2 regions of the Vogesella sp. AC12 genome follow, and region 2 is predicted to be linked to the other one. Evidence: riboswitches for the same ligand, from Rfam matches in the RefSeq annotation. Region 2 holds a riboswitch; the other holds the start of a gene.
What was found. Region 2 has a riboswitch for glycine ahead of gcvT (glycine cleavage system aminomethyltransferase GcvT). Riboswitches for the same ligand answer to the same signal wherever they lie in the genome.
Positions count from the first base shown of each region.

Region 1 (4,599 bases), on a different contig from region 2:
TCCGGGTATTCGCCCTGCAGCCCGAGCAGTACCGCCACATCGCTGCCGTGGCCTTTGCCGGTGGCACCGAGAGAACCGAACATTTCGGATTTGACGCTGGCGGTCTGCGCCAGCAGGCCGTCCTTTTCCAGCCGGGCGACGAATTGCCGCGCCGCGCGCATCGGGCCGACGGTGTGGGAGCTGGACGGGCCGATGCCGATCTTGAACAAATCAAAAACACTGATTGCCATGTTGCTTCTCTTGAGGTGGTGCCTGCGGCGCAGGTTCTGTTTTAACTATAGTCGGGCGCCGTCGGAATGACGGCGCCCGCTGCTGCTTAGCGGTAAACCGGGAAGGCGGCGCACAGCTCCGCCACCTGGCGTTTCACGCGGGCGGCGACATCGGCGTTGTCGATGTCGTCGAGGATGTCACACACCCAGTGCGCCACCTGGCCGGCTTCCGCTTCCTTGAAGCCGCGGCTGGTGATCGCCGGGCTGCCGATGCGGATGCCGCTGGTGACGAACGGGCTTTGCGGGTCGTTCGGTACCGCGTTCTTGTTGACGGTGATGCAGGCGGCACCCAGCGCGGCGTCGGCGGCCTTGCCGGTGAGGCCCTTGTCGATCAGGCTCAGCAGGAACAGGTGGTCATCGGTCTTGCCGGACACCACCGTGTAGCCACGCTGCTGGAACACCTCCACCATGGCGCGGGCGTTGGCCAGCACCTGTTTCTGGTAGTCGACGAATTCCGGCTGCAGCGCCTCGAGGAAGGCTACCGCCTTGGCGGCGATCACGTGCATCAGCGGGCCGCCCTGGATGCCGGGGAACACCAGCGACTGCAGTTTCTTTTCCAGCTCGGGGTTGGCCTGCGCCAGGATCAGGCCGCCGCGCGGGCCGCGCAGCGTCTTGTGGGTGGTGGTGGTGACCACGTGCGCGTGTGGCACCGGGTTCGGGTACAGCCCGGCTGCCACCAGGCCGGCGACGTGCGCCATGTCGACAAAGAAATACGCGCCGACGCTGTCGGCGATCTGGCGCATGCGCTTCCAGTCCACCACCAGCGAGTAGGCGGAGAAGCCGGCGACCAGCATCTTCGGCTTATGTTCGCTGGCCAGACGCTGCACTTCGTCGTAGTCGATCTCACCAGTGTCCACGTTGATGCCGTACTGCACCGCGTTGTAAATCTTGCCGGAGAAGTTGACCTTGGCGCCGTGGGTGAGGTGGCCGCCGTGCGCCAGGCTCATGCCCAGCACGGTGTCGCCCGGCTGCAGCAGCGCCATGTACACCGCGGCGTTGGCCTGGCTGCCGGAGTGCGGTTGCACGTTGGCGTAGTCGGCGCCGAACAGTTGCTTGGCGCGGTCGATGGCCAGCTGTTCGGCGACATCGACGTGCTCGCAGCCGCCGTAGTAGCGCTTGCCGGGATAGCCCTCGGCGTACTTGTTGGTCAACTGGCTGCCTTGCGCCTGCATCACGCGCGGGCTGGTGTAGTTCTCGGAGGCGATCAGCTCGATGTGGTCTTCCTGGCGTTGTGCCTCGGCCTGCATCGCGGCCCACAGTGCGTCGTCGAAACCGGCAATCTCCATCTCTTTGGTAAACATCGTGCATTCCTTTTTCTTGGCGCGAACGGCAAAGGTTGGCCGCAACCGCGCTGGTAGTGGCGGCAGGGTCGGGCAGGGCGTTGACGCATGGATGTGCGGCGTAAAGGACAATGGCGCCCGCCCGGCGTCTGCCGGACGATGCCCCCTCTGTCCCTTTGCCTGAGAGATTGCGGCGCACGGTGTACCCACCGGGCCATGCTTCCTTCGGCGAGATCCGGCCTTGCGGCTGATCTACTCTCCAGAGTGCCAGACGTCGCTGCAGTTCTTTTGCCTGAGAGTTTCCGGGGCGATTCCCCTTCGGCGCTGTCAGCGAATGACAGTCTCTCCTGCAGCGGCTTGATTGGCTGGTCGCAATCTAGTGAAGCGGCGCGCGGCTGTCAACGCATCGACGACAGTATTCAATGTGCTGTTGCAGCAAAAAAACCTGCCGCAAACGCGCCGATCCAGTCGGATCAGGCGTTCGGCAGGGTTTGCACTGCAAAACCGTATGCTTATATAAGGTGTGCTATCGCGGCGGGAATCAGACGCTGGCGACGGTAAAGCGCTGGCGGTGGTGTTGCGGCTGCAGCGCTTCGTCCACTACCGCCACGGCGAGGTCGGCGTCGCTGATGCCGGCCGGTGCTTCGCCTGCCATCAGCAGCTCGTTACCGCCGAGACGGTACTGGCCGCTGCGCGCACCCGGCGACAGCAGCGCCGGCGGCGACACGAACACCCAGTCCAGCTGCGTTTCCTGTTGCAGCAGGTTCAGCGCCTGGCGCGCGCCCTCGGCACCTTCCTTGTATTCCGCCGGGAAGTGCGGGGTGTCAATCAGCTGCACGCCGGGGGCGACGAACAGGCTGCCGGCACCGCCGATCTCGATGAAGCGCGGTACACCGGCGGTCTTGACCCCGGCGACGATAGCCTGGTGGCCGGCGAGGAACAGCGCGCGGATGTCGGCCTTGTCCCAGCCGGGGTTGAAGGCGCTGATCACCACGTCGTGGCCGGCCACGGCACGGGCCACCTCGTCGGCGTCGTAGGCATCGGCGGCCACCACCTCAAGGTTGGCCGCAGCAGCGATGCGCTCGGGACGGCTGGCGATGGCGGTGACGGCGACATTGCGCGACAGCAGTTCTTTCAGGATGGCCGAGCCGACAAAGCCGCTGGCGCCGATCAGTGCGATTTTCATGAGTGCTCCTTGCTGCCCGCTGACGGGCGGTGATTGATGAGAGTAGTGTAATTGCCGATTCACATTCCGATAATCCGTCGTAAAATTGATTGATTGTTAAGTTGAAATAATGAATATGGACGAATTGCGCAGCATGGCGGTGTTTGCCCGGGTGATCGAGAAAGGCTCGATGAACGCGGCGGCGCAGAGCCTCGGCATCACGCCGTCGGCGGTCAGCCAGCATCTGCGGCGGCTGGAGCAACGCCATGGCGTCACCCTGCTACAGCGCACCACGCGCAAGCTGACGCTGACCGAGGCCGGGCAGCTGTTCTATCAGGGCTGCGCGGCGATGCTGGCGGCGGCGCGGCAGGCGGAGCAGCAGCTGTCGGCGCTGCGCGATGCGCCGGTGGGCGAGCTGCGCATCTCCGCCCCCAGCGGCCTGGCCGGCGGCGTGCTCAGCAGCGCGCTGGCACCGCTGTTGGCGGCCAACCCCGGCCTCAGCCTGCGGCTGTTCTTTCACGACGAGATGGTGGACCTGCTGGAGTTGCAGATTGATCTCGCGATCCGGGCCGGCAAGCTGAAGGATTCGTCACTGGTGGCGCGCCATCTGGCCGACTGGCACTTTGTCATTTGTGCGTCGCCGGTCTATGTTGCAAAGCATGGCCTGCCGCAAACACCGGCCGAGCTGTTGCAACACGACTGGGTCGGGGTGGCCGCGCACGAAGGCTTGAGCCGCTTGCAGTTGACGCGCGGTGCAGAAACGGTGACTTTATCGATGCCGCCGCGTATCAGCAGCAACAATATCCTGTCGGCGCGTGCCTTTGTGCTGGAAGGCTTGGGCCTGTCCTTGCAACCGGAGCCGGAAGTACGCAAGGAACTGGCCGCCGGTCTGCTGCAGCCGGTGCTGAGCGAGTGGAGCCTGCCGGAATTGCCGTTGTGGATGGTGACACCGCGGCGCGAGGGGCAACCTGCAAAAGTGCGACATGCAATGTCGGCATTGCAGGCGGCCTTGGGTGGCGAACGCCATCTTTGACATTGGCAAGGGCGGTTTGTTGCCGGATTGTTTCGATATTGTTATATAAAAATGCCAGCTAATGAGGATTGTGCGCAGAATACAAAATTCCGTTGTTAACGAAATGCCATGAAATGGCTTTGTGAATATAAACAAATAACCACAGGTGGGCTTAGTAGTACTATGCCGCACCATAACTTACAAAATTCAGTGGGGAATACACATCATGATGTCATTGCGTACTCGCCTGATGGCCTTCGTGCTGCTGGTACTGACGGTACTCGCGGTCATGTTCTGTGCCGTCGCGTACTGGAAAATGAGCGACGCCCTGTCCAGTGCCATCCGTAACGAAATCAATCAGGCCGCCAACAGCAAGGCGAGCTTTGTTGCCGAGTGGGTGTCCACCCGCCAGAAGATCGTCGCCTCGGCGCTGCCGCGCTTCGGTACCGGCGAATTGCAGCCGGTGCTGGACCAGGCGCGCGATGCCGGCGGTTTTGACGACATGTACATCGGTCAGCCGGACAAGACCATGACCCAGTTCACCGGTGCGCCGAAAGTACCGGAAGGCTACGACCCGACCGGGCGGCCATGGTATCTGGCGGCCAAGGATGCGACCGGCCCGATCGCGTCGCCGCCTTATATCGATGCCGCCACCAAGCGTCCGATCATCACCTTCGCCCAGGCACGCAAGGATGGCGGCCAGCTGGTGGCCGTGGCCGGTGGTGACGTGACGCTGCAGCGCGTGGTGGATGAAGTGGTTGCCGCCAAGCTGCCGGGTGACGGCTATGCCTTCCTGGTGACCGGCGACGGCACCGTGATTGCGCACCCGGAAAAAGAATCCGGCCTGAAAAAGATCGGCGAGGTGGTGGCCGG
Region 1 is NZ_JANFNU010000005.1:225,050-229,648, forward strand. It holds gene NOM55_RS10560 (L-serine ammonia-lyase) at 1-230, opposite strand, end outside; gene glyA (serine hydroxymethyltransferase) at 317-1,570, opposite strand; glycine riboswitch at 1,820-1,909, opposite strand; gene NOM55_RS10570 (NAD(P)-dependent oxidoreductase) at 2,091-2,735, opposite strand; gene NOM55_RS10575 (LysR family transcriptional regulator) at 2,845-3,747, shown strand; gene NOM55_RS10580 (methyl-accepting chemotaxis protein) at 3,953-4,599, shown strand, end outside.
Region 1: another riboswitch for glycine. It lies ahead of glyA (serine hydroxymethyltransferase); the one in region 2 lies ahead of gcvT (glycine cleavage system aminomethyltransferase GcvT).

Region 2 (4,599 bases):
AAACGTTGGCCGCACGATCGCCCAGCTCAACCTGTACCGTGTCGTAGAAGCGGTCGAATACCAGCTTGCCGCCGGCGGTCTTCACCGCGTGGGCGAAGATCGCCGCCAGACGGTGGATGCGGGTGGCGATGCGCTTGACGCCTTCCGGACCGTGGTACACCGCGTACATGCCGGCCATATTGGCCAGCAGCACTTGCGAGGTGCAGATGTTGGAGTTGGCTTTTTCGCGGCGGATGTGCTGCTCGCGGGTCTGCAGCGCCATGCGCAGCGCGGTCTTGCCCTTGGCATCAATGGACACGCCGATGATGCGGCCGGCCGCGGAACGCTTCATGTCGTCGCGGAAGGCGAAGTAGGCAGCGTGCGGGCCGCCAAAGCCCATCGGCACGCCAAAGCGCTGGGTGTTGCCCACCGCCACGTCGGCGCCCATTTCGGCCGGCGACTTCAGTGCCACCAGCGCCATCACGTCGGCAGCCACGATGGCCACCGCGCCACGGGCTTTTGCCGCAGCAATGTACGGGGTCAGGTCCAGCAGCTCGCCGGATTCGCCCGGGTACTGGAACAGCGCGCCGAAGTAGTCGCCGTTGCCGGCTTCTTCCGGATGGCCCAGCACCAGCTCGAAGCCGAAGTATTCGGCGCGGGTCTTCAGCACGTCCAGTGTCTGCGGCAGCACGCGGCGATCGACGAAGAACTGCTCGGATTTCACTTTCGACACGCGGCGCGCCAGCGTCATCGCTTCGGCGGCGGCGGTGGCTTCGTCCAGCAGCGAGGCGTTGGCCAGCTCCAGGCCGGTGAGGTCGATCACCATCTGCTGGAAGTTGAGCAGCGCTTCCAGGCGGCCCTGGGCGATTTCGGCCTGGTACGGGGTGTAGGCGGTGTACCAGCCCGGGTTTTCCAGCACGTTGCGCAGGATCACGCCCGGCACCTGTACCGGGTAGTAACCCAGACCGATGAAGGACTTGTTGACGATGTTCTTGCTGGCGACGGTTTTCAGTGCCGCCAGTGCGTCGGCTTCACGCATCGCCGGCGGCAGGTCCAGCGCGCGGTTGAAGCGGATGCCGGCCGGCACGGTCTGTGCCACCAGGTCTTCGACGGAGCTGACGCCGATGGCGGCCAGCATGTCGGCTTTTTCGGATTCGCACGGGCCGATGTGGCGGGCGATGAATTCTTGATGATTGAAGAGTTGCGAGAGCGACATGTCTTCGATTCCGTTTGCTGAATAAGCCACGAAACACACGGAAGGACACGGGGCAGGCAGGCTGCCGGTGGGGCGTGTGTTTCCGTGTGGTCCGTGGCTAAAAAACAAAAAGCCCTACTGTCTGACGACAGCAGGGCTCGTTCATCAGGCGCCGATTTCGGCAGCGTAAGTCGCTGCGTCCAGCAGGCCGTCCAGATCAGCGGCGTTGGCCGGCTTGATCTTGAAGAACCAGCCAGCGGCGTACGGCTCGCTGTTGGCCAGCTCCGGGTTGGCTTCCAGTTCGGCGTTCACTTCCAGGATTTCACCGGCGATCGGCGCGTACACGTCGGACGCGGCCTTCACCGATTCCACCACACCGGCTTGCTCGTCGGCCGCCAGGTTGGCGCCAACGGCTGGCAGCTCGACAAATACGATGTCGCCCAGCAGCTCTTGCGCGTGCTCGGTGATGCCTACGGTCACGGAGCCGTCGGCTTCCAGGCGCAGCCATTCGTGGCTGGATACGTATTTCAGTTCGGCAGGAATGTTGCTCATGGTTTCTCTCCAGAAAAATGCGTTGTCATGGTGTGGATCGGGACTGCCTCGGCTCGCCCCGTCGTTATACACCAGCTTATTCAAAAACTTTCTTGCCGTTGCGCACGAACGGCATTTTCACCACACGCACCTCGGTCAGCGTGCCGCGCAGGTCAACCTGGGCGGTGGCGCCGGTGGCAGCCGGGACGCGGGCGATGGCGATGGAGTGTTTCAGGGTCGGCGAGAAGGTGCCGCTGGTGATGATGCCTTCGGCACCGTCGACCACGACCTTCTGGCCTTCGCGCAGCACACCGCGGCCTTCCAGCACCAGGCCGACCTGTTTCATCGGCACGCCGGCGGCTTTTTGCGCTTCCAGCGCCTTGCGGCCGATGAAGTCGCGCTCTTCCGGATTCCAGGCGATGGTCCAGCCCATGCCGGCTTCCAGCGGCGACACGGTCTCGTCCATGTCGTGGCCGTACAGGTTCATGCCGGCTTCCAGACGCAGGGTATCGCGCGCGCCCAGGCCGATCGGCGCCACGCCGGCGGCTTTCAGCTCGTTGAAGAAGGTGATGGCCTGATCGGCCGGGATCATGATTTCGAGGCCGTCTTCACCGGTGTAGCCGGTGCGGGCGTAGAACCACTCGCCGGACGGCAGACCCTGGAATACTTTCAGTGCCTGGATGGATTCGGCCAGGGCCGGCTTGACGGCGCAGACCTTCTCGATGGCTTTCGGGCCCTGCACCGCCAGCATCGCGAGGTCGCGGCGCACTTGCAGCTGCACGTCGAAGCCGGCGGACTGCTTGTCCATCCATGCCAGGTCTTTCTCGGTGGTGCCGGCGTTGATCACCATGCGGTAGCCGGTGGCGGTCAGGTACACGATCAGATCGTCGACCACGCCGCCCTGCTCGTTGAGCATGCCGGAGTACAGCGCCTTGCCTTCGAAGCCGAGCTTGGCCACGTCGTTGGCGATCAGCTTCTGCAGCCAGACCTTGGCGTCGCTGCCACTGATGTCGACCACGGTCATGTGCGACACGTCGAACATGCCGGCGTCGCTACGCACGATCTCGTGCTCTTTCAGCTGCGAGCCGTAGTGGATCGGCATTTCCCAGCCGGCGAAATCAACCATCTTCGCGCCGGAAGCGACGTGGGCATCAAATAAAGGGGTACGTTTCGGGGCCGTCATTGCAAGTCCTTGGAGTGAGATTTGTCCCTACCTCACACCCCTCTGTCCCTGCACCTGAGATTTTCCGGCATTGCGCCGTTAGCCCCTTCGGTGGGCGCTGTACGCGCCGCTCTCCAGATTCTGCGGGCCGATTACGGCCCGATTCTTGCAGTCCTTTTGCCTGAGCGATTGCGGGTGCACTTGCGCCTTCGGCGGCGGCGTCCGGTTTGGCCCGGCGCGGCTCTCTCCTGCGGAATGGGCGCATTATCGTTGCCGAAAGCCGCCTTGGCAAGCTGGTTTTGCCGGCAGATCAGCCGCTTGCCACAGACGGCGGCTGATCATCTAGAAATCCGTGCTGGGCGGGATAAAAATCGGCAGGAAAGCAGGACAACACCATCAGAAATTGACTGCATGGAGCTATCTGTAACTGCGTGTGTTTTTGAGCATGATTAAGTAATTATTGGTAACGATGAAATATTGAATTATCATTACCAACCATGCACGTCGTACAACTGATATGCATTCCCATATAGGGGTGCATTACAAGTTAGCCACCTCCAAATCAATGCAGTTTAATTGTGTGAAATCATGTCTTCTAACTACAAAGCAAATATGTCTTTTGAAGCCGAAGTGCGGCGCATTGCTGAGGCCGTATGGAACCTTCAACCAGGGCAGTGTCAGCCAATGCACTACCCAAACGACCCAGTCGTCCGCGAAATAGATGGAATCGCCAGACTGCGCGACATCACACACCTGTTGATGGTCACCACCAGTACGCGACTTGACAAAGTAAAAGACGACTGCAAGAAGCTTTTGTCAGCCGAGAGAATAGAACAGACGCAAGCTGCTGCCGTTTCCAAATGGCTTATCACCGAAAATCAACTTGATGCACAACATATAGAACATGCACGTAAACAGAACGTACAAACTCTAACCTTGGCTCAGTTTCAACGCCGATTCTTCGATGGTGCAAAATACTTATCGCTCAGAAGAAAGGCTCCCTTTGGATCTGCTAGAGATCCACTCACTGACTCTACATCTTTGCCCGACAACACTTACGTACCCTTGCCTATGCGTGTAGGTTTTGATACGTCAACAACGAAGCCAATGACAGGACGAGAGATAACGCTTGATCAAATTTGCACTCGAATACTGGCCGGCGATATTGTTGTATTGAAAGCTCCATTTGGATCAGGCAAGAGCCTCACCACACGTGAAATTTTCAAAAAACTAGCTGCAGCCCATACCAAAGACACAACAAAATCTGTGCCACTGACACTCAACCTACGAGAGCATTGGGGTGAGGACTATTGCGATGAGATGTTGGATCGGCATGCCAGATCAATTGGCTACACGCCTCGCGAAGATACTGTAGTCGCTTGGAGAGCAGGTATGTGCTCTCTATTACTCGATGGGTTCGATGAGGTTGCCGCACAATCGGTCGTTCGCACCGAAAATAAGAATTTTATGAGAGAGGCGCGCCGTCGAGCACTAACTGGAGTGCGCGACTTTACCCAAAAACTTCCCGCAGAAGTCGGAATTTTCATCTGTGGTCGTGACCAGTACTTTGACTCTGATGCAGAACTTGCTAGCGCACTTGGGCTCACAGGAAGGAAATTTATAGCGGTTGACTTGGGAGAGTTTGATGAACACAGTGCCAATGAATTCCTGCGAAGACATGGAATCAATCAATCGCTTCCCGATTGGTTACCACGCAAACCCCTCTTGATGT
Region 2 is NZ_JANFNU010000004.1:159,856-164,454, reverse strand. It holds gene gcvP (aminomethyl-transferring glycine dehydrogenase) at 1-1,195, opposite strand, end outside; gene gcvH (glycine cleavage system protein GcvH) at 1,340-1,726, opposite strand; gene gcvT (glycine cleavage system aminomethyltransferase GcvT) at 1,803-2,888, opposite strand; glycine riboswitch at 2,921-3,015, opposite strand; glycine riboswitch at 3,027-3,128, opposite strand; gene NOM55_RS08880 (hypothetical protein) at 3,444-4,599, shown strand, end outside.